One region of the Streptosporangium sp. NPDC006930 genome, then DNA from elsewhere that is predicted to be linked to it. Evidence: riboswitches for the same ligand, from Rfam matches in the RefSeq annotation. Region 1 holds a riboswitch; each other region holds the start of a gene.
The links. Region 1 has a riboswitch for cyclic di-AMP ahead of ABZ664_RS38295 (hypothetical protein). Riboswitches for the same ligand answer to the same signal wherever they lie in the genome.
Positions count from the first base shown of each region.

Region 2: another riboswitch for cyclic di-AMP. It lies ahead of ABZ664_RS09775 (CHAP domain-containing protein); the one in region 1 lies ahead of ABZ664_RS38295 (hypothetical protein).
Region 3: another riboswitch for cyclic di-AMP. It lies ahead of ABZ664_RS25565 (hypothetical protein); the one in region 1 lies ahead of ABZ664_RS38295 (hypothetical protein).

Region 1 is NZ_JBEYID010000040.1:32,902-40,474, forward strand. Features, by position in the region: gene ABZ664_RS38280 (hypothetical protein) at 1-590, shown strand, start outside; gene ABZ664_RS38285 (roadblock/LC7 domain-containing protein) at 643-1,029, shown strand; gene ABZ664_RS38290 (hypothetical protein) at 1,042-1,413, shown strand; gene ABZ664_RS38295 (hypothetical protein) at 1,573-2,388, opposite strand; cyclic di-AMP (ydaO/yuaA leader) riboswitch at 2,634-2,783, opposite strand; gene ABZ664_RS38300 (DUF4253 domain-containing protein) at 3,094-3,840, opposite strand; gene ABZ664_RS38305 (hypothetical protein) at 4,168-4,485, opposite strand; gene ABZ664_RS38310 (antibiotic biosynthesis monooxygenase family protein) at 4,782-5,066, shown strand; gene ABZ664_RS38315 (DUF427 domain-containing protein) at 5,163-5,546, shown strand; gene ABZ664_RS38320 (VCBS repeat-containing protein) at 5,691-7,274, opposite strand; partial or broken gene ABZ664_RS38325 (VCBS repeat-containing protein) at 7,429-7,573, opposite strand, start outside.
Region 2 is NZ_JBEYID010000004.1:247,136-254,708, forward strand. Features, by position in the region: gene ABZ664_RS09770 (extracellular solute-binding protein) at 46-1,395, opposite strand; gene ABZ664_RS09775 (CHAP domain-containing protein) at 1,827-2,522, opposite strand; cyclic di-AMP (ydaO/yuaA leader) riboswitch at 2,541-2,679, opposite strand; gene ABZ664_RS09780 (hypothetical protein) at 3,378-4,418, shown strand; gene ABZ664_RS09785 (DUF6716 putative glycosyltransferase) at 4,510-5,718, shown strand; gene ABZ664_RS09790 (polysialyltransferase family glycosyltransferase) at 5,840-7,129, opposite strand; gene ABZ664_RS09795 (glycosyltransferase family 2 protein) at 7,129-7,573, opposite strand, start outside.
Region 3 is NZ_JBEYID010000015.1:187,893-195,465, reverse strand. Features, by position in the region: gene ABZ664_RS25590 (TIGR03086 family metal-binding protein) at 259-831, shown strand; gene ABZ664_RS25585 (hypothetical protein) at 850-981, opposite strand; gene ABZ664_RS25580 (metal-dependent phosphohydrolase) at 1,161-1,757, shown strand; gene ABZ664_RS25575 (DeoR/GlpR family DNA-binding transcription regulator) at 1,842-2,642, shown strand; gene galT (galactose-1-phosphate uridylyltransferase) at 2,639-3,718, shown strand; cyclic di-AMP (ydaO/yuaA leader) riboswitch at 3,791-3,927, shown strand; gene ABZ664_RS25565 (hypothetical protein) at 3,931-4,905, shown strand; gene ABZ664_RS25560 (nuclear transport factor 2 family protein) at 4,941-5,369, opposite strand; gene ABZ664_RS25555 (AfsR/SARP family transcriptional regulator) at 5,579-6,403, opposite strand; gene ABZ664_RS25550 (aldo/keto reductase family protein) at 7,315-7,573, opposite strand, start outside.

The sequences.
Region 1 (7,573 bases):
CCAGGGGTGAGCTGGAGTTCTGCGTGCTCAGCACGGTGCTCGACGCCGCGTACTTCCTGCTGCGGGCCACCGGGCACCGGCCCAGGTTCCGGCGGGGAGAGCGGCACTGGCTCGGACCGCAGTGGTACTTCGACGCGACCGGCCTGCTCCGGGAGTGCGAGCGGAGGAAGGCGCAGTTGGAACAGATCTGGCCGTCCGCGGAACTGGACACGCTCCCGGTCGTCCCGGTGGAGCGCATCGACGCCCACCGGGTGGTGCTGAGCGCGCTCCAGTGGGAGGTGCTCGTCGGCGCCGACTCCGTCGCGACCCCGGCCGAGCTGGCGCGCAAGCTGGGCCGTCCCGCGTACTCGGTACTGCTCGCCGTACGACAGCTCGCCTCCTCCGGGCTGCTCCGCGTCCCGGAGCCCGGTCCGGCCGAGGCCCCCGCCGCGCCGGACCCGCTGCCCAGGCGGACGAAGGGCGCCACGGAGATCCCGGCGGCCGGGACGGGCTCCGTGGAGACGTCGGAGCGGATCCCCAGGGCGAACGGGGACCCGGCCGACGTCAACCTGCTCATCCGGCTCAGGAACGCATTGGAGGCAATGACTTGAGCCCGGTCACATGCCGATAAGGCTACGGACGCTGAAGTTGATCGGAAGGAGGATGCCGGTGGAACTGCGCGAGGAGATACGCCGTGAGATGGCGATGCTGCGAGAACGCGTACCCGACGTGGACGGGAGCATCGCGTGCAGTGTCGACGGCCTGACGATAGCCAGCGACCTGAGAAACGACATCGAGCAGACGGGCGCGCTCTCCTCCGCGGTGCTCGCCCTGAGCCGCCGGATGACGGGCATCGCCGGCAAGGGCGCCTTCGAGGAGACGCTGATCTCCGGAACCAACGGCTACGCGGCGTTCTACGCCGCCGGACCCAAGATCGTTCTCACAGTCCTGGCACGCCCGGGGACCAATCTCGGGCTGCTCAGGCTGGAGGGCCGCAAAACGGCGGACAGACTCGCCGCCGTCAGCTCACGCACATCGATATCCCAGTGATCGGAGACAGTAATGGGCAACATGGACATCTCGCTCAAGGAGATGATGGCGATCGACGGCGCCATCGGCGCGGTCGTCGTCGACTACAACAGCGGAATGGCGCTCGGCGCGCTCGGCGGGTCCAAGGACCTCGACCTCCAGGTCGCGGCCGCGGGTAACACCGAGGTCGTCAGGGCGAAGATGCGGACCATGGAGTCGCTCGGCCTCAAGGACGGCATCGAGGACATCCTCATCACGCTCGGCACGCAGTATCACGTGATCCGCCCGATCTCGGGCCGGAGCGGTAAAGGGCTGTTCCTCTACCTGGCCCTCGACCGGAGCCGGGCCAACCTCGCGCTCGCCCGGCACAGCCTGCGCGGCATCGAGGAGAAGCTCGAAGTCTGATCCTCCGCTGCGGTTCGCGCCCCGACAGGCGCGGACCGCACCGGAACCCTCCGCACCTCGGGGACGGTGACGGAGGGGTCGGTTCTTCTGGGCCGCCACGCCGCCGGGGACGGTGGCGGTGGCGGAGGCCGGTTCTTCCCGGCTGTCGCGCCGTCGGGGTCAGTTCTTCTCCGCGGCCACGCCGTCGGGGACATGCTCGGAGACGTGCTCGACCATGACCTTGGGCTTGCCGAGCCAGGGCCGCGCCTCGGCACTCACCAGCTGGGTCTGCAGGCCGATGCCCAGCTTCCTCGCCATCGCGAAGACGGTCGTCGGCGGCTGGGCCGGGCTGGTGTCCCTGCGGTTCCACGCGCCGGTGGAGAACGCGACGGGGTGGTTTTTGATCCCCGTGCCGTTGCCCCACTTGGTGACGACGTACTGGATGTCGATGTGGCCCATGCCCCCGTTGCCGTCCACGCCGAGTGTGCGGGAGTTGAACGTGCCGCCGGTCAGGTCGGCGAAGGTCTTGGCGTCGATGTCGATCATGATGCCCCGGTTGGAGGGGGTACCCGGGCCGCGGTCGCCGACGAAGAACTTCGCCTTCTTGCCCTTGTAGAGGACGTATCCCTCGGTGAACAGGGGCCAGCTCGGGCTGGCGATCATGCCCTTCTGCATCGGCTTGCCGCTGGCGGGCAGTCCGGTGTCACCGGCCCGGCCCGAGGAGTCGTCCCAGAAGTAGGAGGCCGTGGTCGCACCCTGGAGGAGAACGGCCTCGGTACCGGCGGGCGCGGCGGCCGCGGGGTCGTTCGCGAGGCGGGTGGAGGCGGGGGCCGCGGAGGCGGGAAGCGCCAGGGCGACACCGCCGGAGAGGAGAAGGCTCGCGGCCGTGAGGGCCGCGGCGAGGCCGCGCCCGAGGGAGGTGTTCCTGTACGAGGGTCGCTCGCCCGGACGGGGCTTGTTCAGGTCGTTCTTGTGCATACCAAAGGAGGGGTGCATGGAGAAAGGGCTCTTTCACGAGGGAACGGGGCGGCCGTGTGCGAACACCGAAGGGGTGCACCGGCGGGGACGCGCTCATCGGAAAAGGTGGCGTAGTCGGATCAGCCGATCGCTACGCGGAGCACGGTCCTGAAGATGCCGCGATCAGGCGCGGCGGGTCGAGGGGCGGGGGGCGGCGTGAAAGTTCAGGTGGTCGGTGCGGACAGTGGGTCCACCGACGTGGTGACGCGGTGATCCATGAGGGGATCTCCTCTCCATCTCGTCTACCGGGTTAGCTGACGGGTTCGGGCGGTGGAGTTGCCCTACCGCCGCGCGTTCGCGGCGGATTCACCCCGGAAAATTGGTTCCCCGGCTCCGGAGCCCTGCGGGCCCTCGGGATTCGACGTCGGCCGGCCGCCTCCTCTTGTGAAGGGCAGGTCGCCAACCGATAACAGTGGACACTACCCACCAAATCGGACAAAGCAAAGCAAACACCACGAAAAACCCAGAAGATCTACCTAAAAGCTTCAAGGAAGCCCCATCGATCGCCCCGCCAGGTCGGCACCCGCCCTACCAGCGAGAACGCCTTCCCCATGCCGTCATTCGCCGCGAGAACCCCCGCCCCCGGACCCGCGCGGGGGCCTCCACCGGCGGCCGACAGCCCGTCCCGCCGGACGAAGCTCCTCCCCGAGATCCGGGATGGGCCCCCGGGTCATCCCCGTCCGGTCAGTCCCACCAGAACGACCAGGCGTTCCTGCCCTTGATCTGCTCGGCGTAGTCGATGAGGGTCCCCGCCCCCTGGATGATGCTGTCGGGACAGAACGTCCAGTGTTCCGCCGCGACGTGCAGGGCGTGCTCGGAGGTCGTCGGAGGCGCGGCGACGCTGAGGTCGAGGGTGTTGAAACCCATCCCGACCACCCGCACCCCGAACCTCTCCTCCCAGCTCCGTACGACGGCCGCGAGCGGGACCATCCACTCGTTGTGGTTCAGGGCGCCCTGCCAGCCCATCACGGCCAGGGCGTCGGCCCCGCGCTCCACCGCGACGAGCCCGAGCGGGGTCCTGCGCTCGGCCACCAACCCGGCGTACCAGTCGGCGACCACACCGGGATCGGCGGCGAGCCTTCCCCCGGGCGCCGGGCCCGGACACTCGGGACCGTAGGGGTCGAGAAGTTCGAGCTGGTCCAGGGTCGCCCTCGCGATCCAGTCGGACCACACCTCGGCCATGAACGCGGCGGCGTTGTAGTTGTCGATCTGAGCGGCGGTGTCAGGGGCGATCTGGCCGGCCGACCAGGGCTGGACGGAGTCCTCCAGCAGAACCGGCCACAGGCCCGACTGCTCGTGCTGAGCCCTCAGCCGGGCCCAGTACTCGCCGGAGACCGTCACCTCACTCAGCCAGAACGCCGGACGGCGACGGACCGCGAGCTGAGCGTAACCGGGGTCGGGCCACACCACGTCCCCCGGCGGCAACTCCACCGAAAGCCTCCTGCCCCCGTCCCCCTCACCTTCGTGGGCTCCTTCTCCCCCATCGGCGAACAGCTGGCCCAGAACTGGCGGGAGTCTCTCACGCTCGCAATCGCTCATCTCTACCGATCCGATCCTGACCACGGATCAATTTTGGCCTGTCAACCATCCCGAGGGACAGTTCTGCCCTGGTCCAGGCAAAAATTATCGGTACAGAGGGGAACAGGGCCGAGCGGGTGCCACCCCTCAACGCTCAACGAGACCGTTCGGGGCTACAGGCCGCGTTCGCGAGGGCGCCGTGAGTCTCGGGGTAATGGGCGGGCCCACGAAGCCGGAGAGCTAAGGCTCGAAGAGCACCAGGGGGTGGCGCCGCGTCATCTCCAGGACCACGCGGCACACCTCCCCCGCCCGTGGGAAGACCGCGTTCATCAGCACGAAGTCCTCGCCCACGGTGAGCGGCTCGGACCACGGTGAGGCGCCGTAGTTCTCGACGGTCAGGTCGGGGAAGAGCGCCGTCAGCTCCTCGTAGAAGGCCGCCACCTCCGGGCGGGGCTCACCGGGTGCGGCTCCGCTCTCGTCCCAGGCGAGATATCGAAGAAGGGCCTCCCGCGCGGTGATCGGCCCGGCCGCAAACCAGACCCCGAGATCAAAGCTCACACCATGTCCTCGTCGTCCTCGTCGTCCTCGTCGTCGCCTGCCCAGCCGTCGAATCCTACGTGCCCGGCGGACGCCTGATATGCGCGAACGGCACGGAAAGATCGACGCCCGAGATGCGCGACCGGTGCGGAAGGATCGACGTCTGGAATGCGCGACCGGTGCGGAAGGCGGACACCTTTATATACGCGTATATACGCGACCGACGAGGAGGGGCGGTGGGGGCCAGGACAACACGGAAAGGGTGCACGCGTGCCCGTGGAGCCGGTTCTGTCAGTGGCGGGCCGTACCCTGCTGGCATGATCATTATCTCCGGCTGGATCCGTGTCGCCCCCGATGCCCGTGACGACTACCTCAAGGGATGCGTGAGCGTGATCGAGCAGGCCCGCGCCGCGTCCGGCTGCCTCGACTTCACGCTTGGCGCCGACCTCGTCGACACCGGCCGGATCAACGTCTACGAGCGGTGGGAGTCGGAGGAGACCCTCGACGCCTTCCGAGGTTCCGGGCCGAGCGACGACCAGGAGACGATGATCCGCGATGCCGAGGTGTCTCGCTACCAGATCTCCGGCGTCGGCCCCGCCTGAGCGGGGTCGACACCACCAGGGAGGGGGATGGCGACGCGGTCCAGGGTCCGGGGTCCGGGGTCCGGCAGACTGGACATGACAGAAAGGGGTCTCGTCATGACCGACAAGCCCATCCTGGAGCCCAGCCCCAGTCACCCGATCACGATCACGCCGAACCCGGCCCGAATCGTCGTCTCGGTGGCAGGCCGGGTGGTCGCCGACTCGCGGAGCGCGTTGACACTGCGGGAGGCGGCGTACCCGCCGGTGCAGTACATCCCGATCGCCGACGTCGACCGCTCGCTGCTGGAGCGGACCGACACCGCCACCTACTGTCCTTTCAAGGGCGACGCGAGTTACTACACCGTCACGGTGGACGGGAAGCAGGCGGTGGACGCGGTGTGGTTCTACGAGTCGCCGTATCCGGCCGTCGCCGAGATCAAGGACCACGTCGCCTTCTATCCCGACCGGGTCGACTCCATCGTCGAGGAACCGGCCGCCTGAGCGCCTTTTCGGCTTGAGTCCGCCGGGAGACGTCCGGCTCTCGTACCCGACCCTCCGATCACCACTGGGACGGGCACTTCGACTCGTACGGCCAACGGTGGGCGGCACCCCGCAGCCGCCCACCGTCGCGTCACAGGTGATCGACTACCAGTCGCCGAGGACGAGGCGGCCCGCGACCGGACCCAGCTGGAACTGGCCGGAGGTGTACCACTTACCGGCGTAGCTCAGCCCCTTCTTCCAGACGAGATAGCTGAACGTGCCGTCGGAGTTCTGATACGCGGCCACGATGTCCTCGGAGCCGTCACCATCCACATCACCCGCGGCCACCCGGTCACCGACCTGCGACATCGTCCACCCACCGGACTCATAATCCGCCGCACGCGCGAACGACGACCCATTGGACGACCACCGCCAGATCGTCATCGACCCATCACCGTCATCACGCATCATCGCCGGCTCGGCCTTACCGTCACCGGTGAAATCACCCACCACCAAACGCCCATCCACCGGACCCAACTCGAACGGCCCCGACGTGTACCACTTACCCGCGTAACTCACACCCTTCTTCCAGACGAGATAGCTGAACGTGCCGTCGGAATTCTGATACGCGGCCACGATGTCCTCGGAACCGTCACCATCCACATCACCGGCAGCGACCCGGTCACCGACCTGCGACATCGTCCACCCACCGGACTCATAATCCGCCGCACGCGCGAACGACGACCCATTGGACGACCACCGCCAGATCGTCATCGACCCATCACCGTCATCACGCATCATCGCCGGCTCGGCCTTACCGTCACCGGTGAAATCACCCACCACCAAACGCCCATCCACCGGACCCAACTCGAACGGCCCCGACGTGTACCACTTACCCGCGTAACTCACACCCTTCTTCCACACATGGAAACTGAACGTGCCATCGGAATTCTGATACGCCGCCACCACATCATCGGCACCGTCACCATCCACATCACCCGCGGCGACCCGCTCACCGACCTGCGACATCGTCCACCCACCGGACTCATAATCCGCCGCACGCGCGAACGACGACCCGCTGGACGACCACCGCCAGATCGTCATCGACCCATCACCGTCATCACGCATCATCGCCGGCTCGGATCGAGTGGTCGGCGCCCACAGCGCATTGACGATGATCTGGGCGTCCCCGGCCTGAAGCTGATACTTGTCCGGGTACGCCGATACTTGCACCGCCTGGCAGACCTCACCGATCGAGGCCGTCGCCCAGGAGTTGTTCGGATACAGCCGAAGCATCTTGTCGAGGAAGGCGTTGGTGGCCCAGGTCGGGTTCAACCGCTGAGCCCGACTGCCCCACGATGCCCGCTGCTGGAACAGGCCCAGACTGTCGTGGTCGACCTCGACGCTGATGTTCTGCAGGTGGGTCTCCACGATCACCGTGGCGATGGCGATCACCGCGGCGCGAGAGGACAGACCCCGGGCTTTGACCGCGTTGACCACCATCCGGGCGCAGGAGGTGCGGTACGCGGACATGTAGCCGCGCATGTCGGACTTCAACTGACTGTTCAGCCGAGTGGCCAGAGCGGCATCGCCGCTGGTCGTACCGTTCGGATCGCAGGGAACTGTCTCGTACGCCACCGCCGCCGACGCCTCGGACGGAGGAATCGTCGGTGCCGGGCTCGGAATCCGGGCGGCCGAGGCCACGGATGGTGCGGCCGCCAGGAGGGCCGCGCTGACGATGACGGTCATGCCGCGACGGAGAATTAACGACACTGATCTTCGCAAGGCTCTTCTCTTTCTCTGCTTGCGACAGCGAGGGGGGTTGTCGAACTCATTCGGTTCCGGGAGCGGGGCGGCCCGGAAGGCCGCCCCGTGTCCCCGAACCGAGGACATACCAAAGGAGCTACCAGTCGCCGAGGACGAGGCGGCCCGCGACCGGACCCAGCTGGAACTGGCCGGAGGTGTACCACTTACCGGCGTAGCTCAGCCCCTTCTTCCAGACGAGATAGCTGAACGTGCCGTCGGAGTTCTGATACGCCGCCACGATG
Region 2 (7,573 bases), on a different contig from region 1:
GCTGCGGGATCGCCGCAGCCGGGCCGATGCGGGTCGGTACGGGGATCAGCCCGCTGCCTTGACGCCGGCCTCAAGGAACTTGGTCCAGGCCTGGTCGTAGGGGACCGAGCCCTGGTCCATGCCCTCAAGCACCTTCTCCACCGCGGTCTTGACCTGGGCGTGCTTCTCGCCGAGGAACACGGGCAGCAGGTCCTTGACCGAGGCGCCGAAGATCTGACCGGTCGGCGCGTCGTTGAAGAACGGGTTCTTCAGGTCGGCGACCGCCGGGTCCTGCTGGGCGGGGATGGAGCTCGGGAAGGCCGCGGCCTCCTGGAAGGCCATGACGTGGCCCTCCTTGCCGGTGAGGTAGTTCAGGACCTCGGCGGCCTCCTTGGGGTGCTTGCTCTGCTTGGGAATCGCGAGGTAGGAGCCACCCCAGTTGCCCGCGCCGCCGGGCACGGACGCGACGTCCCACTTGCCCTTGTTGTCGTCACCGGCCGCACCGGAGACCACGCCGAGCATCCAGGCCGGGCAGCCCATGGTCGCGAAGGCGCCCTTCTTGATCGCGGCGTTCCACGGCGGGGTGAACGAGGCCAGCTTGGCGGTCAGGCCCGCCTCGCTGAAGTCCTTCACCGTGTCGAAGGAGGTCTTGATGGCCGGGTTGCTCTCGATGATGAGCTGGTTGCTCTTGTCGAAGTAGGCGACGTTGCCGTTCTTCGGCGCCTCCTGCGACAGGATCACGTTGTAGAGCGTGTTCGGGCCGTCGAGGAACTTGGGGTCGGTCTTGCCGGGGTTGGCGGCCTTGAACTTCTCGCCGATCGCCTTGAAGGCGTTCCAGTCCGGCCAGAGCTTGCCGACCTCCTCGCGGTCGGTGGGCAGGCCCGCCTTCTCGAACAGGTCCTTGCGGTAGCACATGGTCATGCCACCGATGTCGGTGCCCAGCGCGAAGAGCTTGTTGTCGGCGTTGATGCCGTTGTCCCACTTCGCTGCGGGGAAGTCGGCCTTACGGCTGTCCAGCCCGTACTCGGCAAGGTCGGTGAAGAACTGCGGGCGGGCCTTCATGAGACCCATCGCGCCCTCGTCCAGGGCGATGATGTCGGCCGCGCCACTGTTGGCCTGCAGGCGCTGGAGCAGCTGCGGAAGATAGACGTCCTCGAAACGGTCGGTCAGGTTCTGGTACTTGACCTGGATGTTCGGGTTCGCCGCGTTCCACGTCTCCACGGCCTTGTCGTAGCCGAAGTTCTCACCGCCGCCGAAGGTGTGCACGGTGATGGTTACCGGCTCGGCCGGGGCGGAGGAACCGCCCTCCGCGGCGGGTGCCGCCGGCTCGCTGGAGCTGCATGACGTGATGGCCAGGGCGGTGGCCGCCATGACCGCGACGGCGGCGAGCTTGCCGTGTCGCTTGTTGTTCAACATTCCGGACCCCTCTCAGGTGGTCGCCCGAATTTCATTGGGAGGCGACATCGCGGACCGGTCCCCGACAAACGCGGTCGTCGCGACGAGATCGTTCCTCAATGTGCTTTTGGGAGCGCTCCCACGAAGAGTGGACGATAGGCAACCAGGACGTCAATATGCCGAAACTCAACCGTTACATCCGGTCGCTTTAGGTGGGACTTTTGGTATGAAAAATGTACATACCTCCCACAAGGGTGATTGGGAGCGCTCCCACCTCACGGGCATACCAGTTGGGGCATTTCGTGGTCGCGCGGGGCTCGCGGGAAGAGCGGAGGGGGCAAGATGGAACGCCGTCAGGGGCACCGCTCGTTCGAGCGGTGCCCCTGGAAGCGTGAGGGCCGCACGCGTTCACCGGCGAGGGGGCCGGGCGGCGGCCAGGGGTCGGCTGGGAGTCAGTCCGAGTAGACCGGGTAGCCGTAACCGACGATCTGGGAGACGGGCCTGACACGCTCCTCGACGACACCGTTGCCGGTGTTACCCTCGATCGTGGTGATCGTGCCGTTCCCGTTGTCCTTCTTCACGAAACCGACGTGGTCGATGCCCTCGATGCTCTTGCCGCCGGCCCAGTCGAAGTAGACGACGGCGCCGGGGGTGGGGGTGGTGCCCCAGTGTCCGTTGTTCTTGAACCACTTGGCGTGGGTGACGGTGTAGGCGTCCCAGCCCATCGTGGGGCGGATGCCGGCCGTCTCGCCGACCCAGGAGACGAACATCGCGCACCAGGGGGCGTTGGCGTACTCGTACACGCTCTTGCCGCCGTCGCGGGCCATGGTCTCCATGGCGCGGGGGCTCGACATGTACCAGGAGTGGAACTTGGTTCCGCCGCCCCGGGAGTTCTCGCGGACGCCGATCTGCTTGGAGGCGATGTCAAGGACCTGGGCGGCCGAGACCTTGGGGAGGCCTTCGGCCACGACCTGCAGGGGGGTCTTCGCGGCACTGGTGCCCTGCGCGCGGGTGTCGGCGGGCGGTGCGTTCACGACACTGTGACTGTCGGCCAGGGCCGCGCCGGTGGTGCCGGTCGCCAGAACGGCGCAGGCGCCCAGGATGGCGCAGGCGGCGCGGGGGGTGGAGGTGAGGCGATGCTTGGTCATGTGGGGGTTCGGCTCCTTGCTTCGCTTCCATACCGCCTACCGGGTTAGCTGACGGGTTCGGGCTGGGAAGTGCCCTACGACGCATGAGTGCGTTGATTCACCCCAGGAACGTGGTTCCCCGGTTCCGCAGACTTCGCGGATTCGGCGGCCGTGCTCACCGATGGCGGAGGGTTCCGCCGGGTGGAGCACGGTCGGGCAATGTGACGGCAATGCACAGACCTGTATAGACCTAGACAATTGCCATGAACAGGACGAACGTACGACAACAGGGCAGACGATTACAAGTAGGACACATTGCTCTGACTTGGTAATACGTCCCAAATGAGGGGGTACAGCAGGGGGCCGCCGGGCGGGGGAAAGGAAGTCGATCATGTCCCTCCGACGTCGGGCGCGTCTTCCCGCGGGGATGGGGAGGGTGTCCGGGATCCCCCGTGTTCACGGCGATTCGGGCTTACCGGGCCCGCCCGCGAAGCGTCGGCCGGGGCGTGCTATCGCGCGAGGAGGAAGGCCTCCATCGAAGATCTTGTGCTCGCCATATTTTCGAACAAATATTCGATAGTAAAAAGTATGCGGACGGTAGGGGTTCTCCCATGAAAGGGCCGGAGAGCGCACGCGGGATCCGTCGGCTCGCGACCATGCCCGGAGGTCCTCCCAACCTCCAGAGGGCTGCGGTTCGAGTTCGGGGCCGACGCCTCCCCGCCCGACGACCTGGTCGACGGACATCCGGTCGTATCCGACCTCGGACGGCGGCCACGGAAAGGCGGAGGCCGGAAAGATCATCTGCAGTCGCGCGTGGTCGGCTGTTCATCCGCAGTTCCCTGCTCCTTAAGGCCACCGGGTTAGGTTGTGCCAGTCGTGAACGGGTCATCGCCCGGCGTGGAGGACGGTCGAGACCACGCGCGGGAGCAGGATTCGGCCATCGCCTGGGTGGAATCCCCGCTGCAGATGCTCTGCGCGGTGGAGGCCCACCACGCCGGGCTGCTCGGCGTACGCAGCCATCTCGTCCCCCGGGCGAAACTCCGCCCGCTGGCCGTGACAGGCCGCGAACTCGGCCGCCTCACCCTGCCGAGAGGGCTTGAGCTCACCCCGGCACGCCCGGACATGCCCCGGCCTCGCCGGGGTGAGACCTGGGCGGTGGGTGACGCCTTCTCCGGCAAGGTCCAGTTCCGCTGGCTCACCGCGTCCCCCGGCCGGATCGTGATCGTCGACGACGGGCTCGCCACCATCAGGCTCCTGGAACTGCTCACCGGCAGAGCGGGAACGCCCCTGCTGAGGGCGAGGGGGAAGGCGGGAGGGCTCAGGACCGTCCTCGCCACGGCGGCCGGGCTCAGGCTGCGCGCCGCCGCCCGTGCGGGGCGGTTGTCGATCTTCACCGCGCTGCCGGTGCCCTCCGACCTGGCGAAGGCCGTACGTGCCAGGGGAGTCGAGCTGGTCACCCACGACTTCGCCTGGCTGCGATCCCAGCCGCTGCGAAGGCCCCGTCCCGCCGAGCGCACCGTCGTCCTCGGCACCTCGCTGGTCCGCAACGGCCTGATCCACCGCGAACGCTACTTCGGCTGGCTGGCCGGGCTCGGATCGGCCGAGCCGGTGGCCTACTTCCCGCACCGCCGCGAGGACCCCGGCGACCTGGCCCGGGTCGGGGAACAGCCGGGAATCACCGTCTACGACGGCGGGATCCCCGCCGAGATGACCCTGCGCGGCCTGGCCGCCGAGCAGCGGGTGCTGAGCCTGCCGTCCACCGCGGTCACCTCCCTGCGGGTCCTGCTCTCGGCCCGGGGAGTCGCCGTGGAGACGGTGGACGTTCCCGACGAGTGGTGGACGGCCGAGGCGGCGCCGTCACTGCGCTCCCACCTGTCGAGGTTCGCCCATCACGACACGGGCGTCACCGGGTCATGACCCGACGGCCGAGGCCGGGCGGGCTCGCCGCTCGCGCTACGCACACCGTGCCCGCACACGAAACCGGGGGATTCCCCGTCGGAGGTTCTCTTTGAAGGTCCTGGCCGTGGCCGACTCCGACTCCTACCTGAAGTGGGCGGCCTGCCTGCTGCGGGACCTGCCCGCGGGCTGTGAGTCGGAACTGGCGGTCGTCCGCACCCCCATCACTCCGTCGCCGGCGCAGATCCACGCCGCCGTGGCCGGTTCGGCGGCAGACCCGCCGGTGCTGTCGGCCCGCGCGCTGCGCCGGGCCGCCGAGCGATTCAGGCCCGACGTGGTGCTCGTCGCCTGTACGGGACCCGTGGTGGACGTGCTGACCGCAGACGTGCTGACCGGGCTGCGGTTCCGGCCGGTGTTCGTCTCGGGGCTGCCGGGCATCTCCGTCCCCGCCACCGAGAAGGCGTGGCTGTTTCGCAGTGGATGCGACCTGTTAGTGCTGCACAGCGGCCGGGAGATCGAGGAGTTCTCCGAGATCGGCGTCAGGCTGGGCGGGGGCGGCCAGATCGGGCTGGCCAGGTTGCCGTTCCTGCGCGGTGACGCGGAGATCGCCGCCACCGGGCCGCGCGACCGGGTGGTGTTCGCCACCCAGGCCAAGGTGCCCAAACGCAGGGAGGAGCGCGAACGCGTCCTGCTCGCCCTGGCCGAGCTGGCCGGAAGGCGGCCCGACCTGGACGTCGTCGTCAAGCTCCGGGCCCTGGACACCGAGCGTCAGACCCACAACGAGCGCTACCACTACCAGCGCCTGTGGCAGTCGCTCGCCGAGGAGGGCCGGGTGCGTGCCGGGGCCGTGCGCTTCGCGGTGGGACCCATGCACGAGCACCTGGCCCACGCGGCCGGCTTCGTCACCGTCAGTTCGACCGCCGCGCTGGAGGCGATCGCCCAGAAGGTACCGCTCCTGGTGCTGTCGGACTTCGGGGTCGGCGCCGAGATGATCAACCTGGTCTTCGAGGACAGCGGCCTGCTCGGCACCCTCGACGACCTCTCCGCCGGGCGCTTCCTGCACCCGGACGACGCCTGGTGCAAGGTCAACTACTTCCACCCCGGTGGCGAGAGCGACTGGGTGTCGCGGATGGTCTCCCTGGTCGGAAGGGCCCGCTCCGGGCGCCTCGTCCCGGCGAAGTCCCTGCTCGAAGGTCCCGAGTACGCCGCCGCCCGCCGCCGCGCCCGCATGCGCGTGGAGGTGCCGCCGAACATGCTGCGCGTCGGCTACCGCGCCAAGCGCCGGATGCGCCGCTATCTCAAGGGGTTCGGCCGGATCTAGAGCGCCGGTCGAACAAGGACCGGGTGATGTCCGGCCATCGGGTAAAACCACAGGTCGCAACGGATCGGCCTGGCCGCATCCGATGTCGATCAACGCTCTGCGCGGTTACCCGACCGGCTCTCTAGGGGAGCGCCTTCGACAGGCGGTCGCGGAGCCTGCCCAGCGGGCTCCGCTCCCTGGGGGCGGCGGCAGGGGGAGCGGTGATCAGATCCAGGGAGCCGAGGCGCCGGCGTTTGAAGTAGCGGGCGGGGCCGTGCGCCTCCAGGTAGGCGGCGGCGCTCTCGCGCAGCCCCGGATACACCTCGGCCCGCATGCAGTAGCCGACCGCGCTCACCAGGGCGGGAAGATCCACCGGCGGCGGTTCCTCCAGCGAGCCGTCCGCCGACAGGCGCGGCAGCAGGGCGTCGGCGATGGTGGCCGGGATCCGGTTGCTGTTCTCGTACGGGGTGAGACGATCCAGGACCGATTCGACGCCCGACGTCGCCACCGGGAGCCCGAAGTACCGGCTCGCGGTGATCAGGGCGGTGGAGAAGCAGCCGACCACGAGCTCGGGCCTCAGCGCGGCGAAGCACGACTCGGCGGGTACGGTCTCCGCCACCACGTCGAGCTCGACGCCCAGCTCGGCGGCCGTCTCGCGCAGTCGCTGGGCGTGCCTGCGCCCGGCGGCCGGGTGGGGCTTGAACAGCACGCTGCGAAACCCCCGGGCGACGAGGCCGCCCAGCATGTCGGCGTGCAGTCGCGCCTCCTCCTCGGGGGTGAGGATGCCGAGGGCGGACAGGTACTGCCCGAGAATCATCGCCCGCCCCGAACGCGCGTCCCCGGCCTCCCCGCCGACCTTCCCGATCACGTCGAGGAAGGCCCGGCCGGGAAGGGACTCGGCGGGAACCCCGTACTCCGACAGCAGCAACGGCGTGAGGCCGGGTACCAGGTCGAGGTGGAGCAGGCGCGTGATCCGCCCGGAGATCTCCAACGGCAGCGGGTCGCGGGTCGGGCCGTAGCTCATCAGGCCGTCGGAGTAGACCGTGATCGGACAGTCCCTGACCAGCCCTCCCAGGGTCCTGGCCGGGGGGACCGCGACGGACTCCAGGATCAGCTCGGCGGGACCGTCATCCAGGGACAGACGCGAGGCGACCATGCGGCTCAGCATCGGCACCTCGATGACGCGAGCCCTCCAGTCCGAGGGGTGCAGCGGGGCGATGATCTCGTTCCACGAGTGGAGTTCGTCGAAGTGCGGGCGCAGCGCGGCAAAACCGGCCGCCTCGTCCAGGGGCGGGGTGATCTCCGGGATGGCCGCGTTGTTGGACACCAGCAGGATCCGGCGCCCTTCGCGGGGACCGAAGCGGCCGTCGTCGATCGCCGTCGCCAGTGTCATCGCGCCGAACAGGGTCGAGGCGTAGAACAGCTGCGTCATCAGCCCTCCAGGAGTCTGCGCAGGACCTGGTCACGTTCTGGATCCAGGCGGATCTCGGCGAGCAGATCCGAGGGGAGGCGCCTCAGGGCCGCGGCGCCACGCTCCTCGAAGCGGGCGCGCAGCTCGGGGGAGAACCGCTCGCCCGTCTCCAGGTGGTGGGCGAGAAGCGCGAGGAACATCCGCGCCGCCTTGGGGGTGAACTCCTCCTCCAGGCCCGCGAAGACCAGGTCGAAGGCGTCGAAGAAGTGCAGCTGCCTCGCGTCGCCGATCTGGGTCAGCGAGCCCGCCACCATCCGCCGGTAGAACAGCCCGGCCAGCGACACCACCGCGAAAGAAGCCGCCTCACGGTGCAGCCGCCAGATCCACGGCCTGTCCTCGGCGGTGTGCAGGTGCCCTGGGAAGGTCAGCAGCTCGCCGAGGTCGCGGCGGTAGATCCCCGCCCAC
Region 3 (7,573 bases), on a different contig from region 1:
AGGCCGGTGACCGCCGCGGTGGCTACCCGGGTGAAAGTCATGGTGCGCATGAGGTGAAGTTTCGCGAAATATCGTGACTTACTGCTGACGTCGATCTGACCGTGGAATGAAGCTCCCCGGTCAGGTGTGCACCCTACGGAATTCCTTGGGCACCTCGGGCATGCCGGTCATGTCCATTGACGCGATGACTACTGGCTGTTCAGGGGTTACGGTCAAGATGAGAGCCGGGAGGAAACCCGGGAGGGCATCGGGAGGGGCATGATGACCATCGACGTACCCGAGGCTTACCACCGCGCACTGGAGGACTTCGGCGCTCTTGTCCATCGGATCGGCCCCACGCAGTGGGAGAACCCGACCCCGTGCGTCGACTGGGACGTGCGTGCTCTCGTCAACCACGTGGTCGGCGAGAACCTGTGGGCCCCCGTGCTGCTGGCCGGGGGGACCTCCGCGGACGTCGGCGACGCCTTCGAGGGGGACCTGCTGGGCGACGATCCCATCAAGGCCTTCGACACCTCGGCCGTACCCGCCATCCAGGCGGCGACAGGCGTTCACGCCCCAGGCCGCCTCGTCCACCTGCCGTTCGGCGACGTGTCCGGCCGGGAGTACATCACCGAACTGTTCGCCGACGCGCTCATCCACACCTGGGACCTGGCCCGCGCCATCGGCGCCGACGAGCGTCTCGATCCCGAGTTGGTCGAGGCCTGCGCCACCTGGTTCAGCGACGCGGAGCCCGGCTACCGGCAGGCCGCGGCCACCGGGGAGCACCGGCAGCCTCCCTCAGACACCGACCCGCAGACCCTGCTGCTCGCCTCCTGGGGCCGCCGCGCCTGACCGCCGGAGCGCGTGCCGTCAGCCGGCCGCCGGCCGCCGGCCGTGGTTGGCCCTGCGCTTCTTGCGTGCCCTGGCCTTGCGTGCTCGTCTGCCCATGCCGACCACCCCTTCGCCGAGGTTCCTCCGGATCCGTACGGGACTCGATCTCACTCGCCCAGACCTTCACATTCCTCCTGGAACGCCCATGACACAAGGCCTGGACGGCGATCGGTCCGGCTCCGGTGGACCGTATTTCCCCGGCGTTTCCCCGGTCTTGACGTTCCCCACCCGTTGGACGGGACGCGTGACCGGGCTCCTCACCCGTCAGGCCGGACTCTAGGCTCCGTCACATGAGCGAGAAGCTGATGGCCCGCTGGCGATCCCTCGCCGGCGCGGGGGCCGACCCCCTCGGCCGCGAACTGATCACCCGGTACGACGAGCCGCACCGCAGGTATCACACGACCGCCCATCTGGAGGCGGTGCTCACCCATGTCGACGCCCTCGCCGACCACGCAGGGCACCCGGACCTCGTACGGATGGCGGCCTGGTTCCACGACGCCGTCTACGACCCGCGACGCGCGGACAACGAGGAGCGGAGCGCGAGGCTGGCCGAGCGCGCGCTGCCGGAGCTGGGGGTGCCCGCAGAGGATGTGGCGACGGTCGCCCGGCTGGTCAGGCTGACCGTCACGCACGCACCCGCGTCCGGCGACACGGACGGGGCCGTGCTGTCCGACGCGGACCTGGCGATCCTGGGCTCCTCCCCCGAGGTCTACGCCGCCTACGCGGCGGCCGTGCGCGAGGAGTACGGCTTCGTCCCCGACGACGCGTTCAGGGCGGGAAGGGCCGCCGTGCTGCGCTCGCTGCTCGATCTTCCGGTGATCTTCCATGTCGCCGACCTGGAGGGGGAGGCGAGGGCGAACATCACGGCGGAGCTTGATCGACTGTGAGCGGCCGACCATCACAATCCAACAACCTCCCCCACCTGGTCGTGGTATTTTGGTGGAATCTGGTGGATTAAGGGGAGTGAGTCAATGCTCGCCCAGCAGCGGCAGCAGGCGATCCTGGAAAGGGTGCGCGGCAGCGGCGGGGTCAGGGTCGCCGATCTCGTCCGGGAGCTCGGCGTGTCCGACATGACGATCCGGCGCGACCTTGAGGTGCTCTCCGAGCGCGGCCTGGTGGAGAAGGTCCACGGCGGCGCCACCGCCGCAGGGCCCGGCTCGACCGAAGAACCGGGCTTCGCCGCCAAGTCGGTGCGCCAGCAGGCGGAGAAGGAGACGATCGCCCGGCACGCCGCCCGGCTCGTCCGGCCGGCCACGGCCGTCGCGCTCTCCGCGGGCACCACGACCTGGACGCTCGCCCACCACCTCGTCGACGTGCCCGAGCTGACCGTGATCACCAACTCGATCCGGGTCGCCGACGTCTTCCACCGCTCCCTCAGGGCCGACCGCACGGTCGTGCTGACCGGCGGGGTCCGCACTCCCTCCGACGCCCTGGTCGGCCCGGTCGCGGTCTCGGCGATCCGCGGCCTCCACGTCGACACCCTCTTCCTCGGCGTGCACGGTATGAGCACCCGCGCCGGATTCACCACCCCCAACCTGCTCGAGGCCGAGACCAACCGCGAGCTGGTCGCCTCCGCGCACCGCCTGGTGGTGCTCGCCGACCACACCAAGTGGGGCACGGTCGGCATCAGCACGATCGCCGAGCTGGCCGAGGCCCACATCGTGGTCACCGACTCCGGCATGACCGAGGAGGCCCGCGAGGAGCTCGCCGCCTCGGTGGGCGAGATGATCATCACCGAACCCCAGCGGGAGAGCGAGATCGCCGGCCGATGAAGCGTACGATCACCCACCTGGCCGACGGCCGGGAGCTTTTCTACTTCGACCGGCGCGACGACGCCGACCGCACGGCACCCGACCGGCGCGACCTGCCGCCCCGCCCCGCCGCCTCCGAGCTGCGCTACGACCCGCTCACCGAGGAGTGGATCGCGGTGGCCGGGCACCGCCAGAGCCGCACCTTCCTGCCCCCCGCCAACGAGTGCCCGCTTTGCCCGTCGACCCCGGGCAATCTCACCGAGGTCCCCTCCTCCGACTACGAGGTGGTGGTCTTCGAGAACCGGTTCCCCTCGTTCTCCGCCCAGCCGGGCGACCACCGGCCGATCGGAGGGCTGAGCGAGGTCCGTCCGGGGGTCGGCAGGTGCGAGGTGGTCTGCTTCACCTCCGAGCACGACTCCGCGTTCTCGCGGCTCTCCCCCGAGCGGGTCGAACTGGTCATGGAGGCCTGGGTCGACCGTACGGCGGAGCTGTCGGCGACGCCCGGCGTGGAGCAGGTCTTCTGCTTCGAGAACCGGGGGGCGGAGATCGGCATCACCCTGGCCCACCCGCACGGCCAGATCTACGCGTACCCCTACGTGACCCCGCGCACCAGGCTCACCCTCGGGGCGGCCGAGCGCCACAGGGAGCGGACGGGCGGCAACCTGTTCGCCGACGTCCTGGCCGCGGAGCGTGAGGCCGAGATCCGGGTGGTGGGCTCGAACGAGCACTGGACGGCCTTCGTCCCCGCCGCGGCGCGCTGGCCCGTGGAGGTCCACCTCTACCCGCACCGCAGGGTCCCCGACCTGGTCGCGCTGGATGCCGGGGAACGCGCGGCGTTCGGCCCCCTCTACACCGACGTACTCCGCCGCCTCGACGGGATCTTCGGCGTGCCCATGCCGTACATCGCGGCCTGGCACCAGGCACCGGCCTCCACCGGCCGTGATCTGTCGTACGCGCACATGGAGCTGTTCAGCATCCGCCGCGCGCCGGACAAGCTGAAATACCTCGCCGGGTCGGAGTCGGCGATGGGCGCCTTCGTCAACGACGTGTCGCCCGAGGCGACAGCACATCTGCTGCGCTCTGTTGTCACGAACTGATTACCGCTTGGTCTCGTCTTGAGGTCGCATGACCTGCTGTTTACCACTACTATCCTTCCCACATCGGCTGTAAACGCTGATTTGCCTAATCCCGGGCACCTTGCCCGGGAGCCGGGGAACCACCGCACCTGGGGTGAAACCACTTCGGTGGAAGGGCTTCCTCCAGCCCGAACCCGTCAGCTAACCCGGTAGGCGTAAGGAGAGGAGAGTGCGTGGCGGCCCCGTCCCCCACGTTCCGTCGGCGTGCGTCTCTGGCCCTCTGCCTGAGCTCGATCGTCGTGTTCACCATCGGCGCCCCCACCGCCGGAAGCGCGGACCCCAAGCCCACCGAGGCCAAGCTCCGCGCCGAGCTGGCCAAGCTCGGCAAGCAGGTCGACAAGCTGATCGAGACCTACGCGGCCACCCGCGAGTCGCTCAAGATGGCGCAGAAGGCCGAGATCGTCGCCAAGCAGAACCTGGAAAAGGCCGAGAAGACCTACGTCGAGGCCAAGCGGGAGGTCGACTCCATCGTCCAGTTGCGCTACCAGAGCAGCGGCGGAGGGCTGCCCGCGCTGATGTTCTCCGGCGACATGGGCGCCGCCGCGGTGATGGAGCAGCTCACGGCCCAGCAGGCCGCCCACCTGGAGGGCTTCGTCAACAGCATCGAACGCAGGAAGAGGGCGGCCGAGACGGCCGCCAGGCTCACCGACGAGATCGGCGACGAGGCCAAGGAGGTGCAGGCGCAGCGCGAGAAGGCCGAGAAGCTGATCCGCGACATGAAGAACAAGCTCGACCGCCTCGCCCCCACCGGTTCCGGCCGTCGCGCCGACGGCAGCTGGGCGCCGCAGCTGCCCACCGGCCCCGACAACATCACCGACCGCACCCGGATCATGCGCAACGCCGTCATGAGGCGCTTCAACCTGCCGTACTCGGTCGGCTGCTACCGGGCCGTCAACGACGGCGGCGAGCATCCTCTGGGCCGTGCCTGCGACTTCATGATGAGCGCCGGTGGCGCGATGCCCACGGCCGCCAACCTCGCGCTCGGCGACGAGATCGCCGCCTGGGCCATCAAGAACAAGGCCAAACTCGGCGTGAAGTACGTGATCTGGCGCCAGCGCATCAACCACGGCTCCGGCTGGAGGTTCATGTCGAACCGAGGCGGCATCACGGCCAACCACTTCGACCATCCGCACATCTCGATGTACTGATCTTCGGGGCGGCGTCCGGTCTCGTGAGCGGCGGCTCACCCCTGGGCGCCCCCGTGGGCGAAGGCGGGCGCCGCACCCGTGGACGCGGGCTCGACGGCGTCCACGCCCGTGTGGAGGGGGGCGAGGTCGACGAATATGCGGTAGTCCGAGATCAGGCCGTCGTCGCGGGTGCGCCAGATCGATACGGCCACGACACTGACGTCCGTGCCGTCGAGCCGCCGGTAGGTCACCTCGGTCTCGGCGATGACGTCGGCGTCCACCTGCCAGTTCCGCACGATCCTGTGCCGCAGGCCTCCGATGGTGGAGAAGAACTCCCGCAACCCGGCGGCGATGGCCTCGCGTCCCGCCCTCGGCTCCGCGTTGCCGAACACCAACGTGGCGTCCTCGGCCAGCAACCGCACGAACTCGTCGGGGTCGAACGAGTCGACCGTCCGGAAAACGCGTCGCACCGCGTCGTCGCTCATGCCGATCCTTCCTCATACCGTCGGGATCACTGGTGGGGACGATACGGGGCGAGGGGCGGGGCACAACTATCGCCGGAGTAGGTGTCCCGTCGCCCGGAGGCGCGCCAAAGGTCTGCGGAACCGGGGCGCGGCGGCCGGGTCGGCGCACCGGGCCGGATCGCGGCGCGTCCAAACCTCCGAACTCCTCGTCGACGGCGCCGGCCCCTGGTTCACCGATGCGCGGCCTTCAGGCCGACCTCCCCCAGACATTCCAGTACGGCGTCGACGGACATCAGGAAGGGGTCGGACTGCAGAATTCGCGTGTGCGTCGTGCTCATCTCCTGGCCCGGCAGGATTCCCAGCTCCCGGTCGAGCAGCACGAGGGTCTCCTGGAACACCTCCAGCGCCTCCCCTTGGCGACCGGTCCGGTAGAGGGCGAGCATCAGCAGGGTGCGGAACCGTTCGTGGAACGGGAAACGCATGATCAGGCTGCGCAGCTCGGGTATGGTCTCGAAGTGGTTCCCGAGGCCGATGTCCGCGCCGATGCGAAGCTCCAGGAGTGAGGTTCGCAGTTCCTCCAGCCGGCTGACCTCGTGGTCCGCGACGGCGCTCTCCGCCAGGTCCGCGTACGGTCTACCGCGCCACATGTCGAGCGCCTCCGCCGAACAGCGCGCCAGATCCTTTATGTCGGAGGAGAGCATGGCGTTCAGCGCCTGCTTGGCGAGCGCCTCGAACCTGTGGACATCGAGTTCGTCGGGATGCGTGACCAGCGCATAGCCCTCACCCCGCTGCTGGATCCGGTCGTGGCCGAGAACATGCCGGAGGCGGAACACGTAGACCTGCATCGCCTTCCGCGGATTCTTGGGCTGTTCGGTCCACAAGATGTCCGACAGGATCCCGACGGGCACCGACTGCCCCGCTCTGCTGAGCAGTATGCTCAACAACTTTCGTGGTTTCTGGGCCGGCATCGGCACCTCGACGCCGTTCACGGTAACCGCCAGATCCCCGAGAACGCGGAACTGTACCTCGCCCTCCGGGAGGGTGTTAGGCGACATGTGTTTTCCTTCGCGGGTGGGAAAGGGACGTCAGCCTCTTCATGGGAATGTCGTCTTCTCCGCCGTGCATGCCGTTACGGAACGACGGTCGCGCACGGATCGGGAACGTGAGGTGTCGGTCGATGACAGGCGCGTACGACGTCTCGACGAAGCGCCGCCTCGATCAGGGCGGAACTGTGCCGCCGCGCTCGGAACGGGTGGCCTGTGGCTCGGCCGGAAACGTGGATCGCGGACCTCGCCGGCCTCGCACCCGATGGGAACACCCGGAAAGGGTGCCCAAAAGGGGGTGGTGAACCGCCTTCGCCTCATGGACGACGGGACGGGACCCGCTGCGAACCCCCTGACAGCGCGTACGATCCCGGGGAAACCATCGCGGGCGCGCTCCGGCGCGACAACCGCGGCTCAGGCCACACCACTCCGGCGAGCGCGGCCGCTTCAGCCGAGGGCCGGATCCCGCCCCGTGCTCCCGGTCAAGGCCCGTACGAGCGGGATGTGACCGGCCTTCGCCCGGCGACTCTCCCGCCTGATCCCGCGCGGCCGCCCTGTGACGTGCCCTTCCTCGACGCGCGGCGACATGAACGCGGACCGCTCGCACCGGCGGCGCCCCAAGCCGCCCATGTGCCTGTCCGCGGTGATTTCAACTTGCCTGAGAACACGAAAACGCACAGCCATCCGGTAGCCCCCATACCTCTTGTCTGCTTCCGGCCATTATACGTAAATGCTGGACACAGTTGTGGCTTTTACCTCAAGCTGAAAAGTTGTCATAAGCGGATATATCTCGCACGAGTTACGGACATGACGTTATGTCTTCATAAGGTCATGTCGTTACCGGCATTCCCGGCGGACAGCGCGCTGTCCCCCCGAGCCCCGGCTCGGCGAACCGCGCGGTGAAGTCACGCGGGCGCCCGCGGCTAGCCGTTCTCCGGAGCGGCCTTCGTCCAGCTCGGCTTCACCGCCATCATCCGCGCGGTCTTGGCGGGATCCCGGTCGACGAGGTCCCCGAGCACCTCGTCCACCCGCTTCAGGACGGCCTCGTCGATCGTCCTGCCGGACGCCGAGGCGTTCTCGGTCACCTGTTCGGGCCTGGTGGCACCGGCGACCACCGAGGAGACCCCCGGCTGCCGAAGCACCCAGGCGATCGCGAGCTGGGCCGCCGAGAGGCCGCACTCC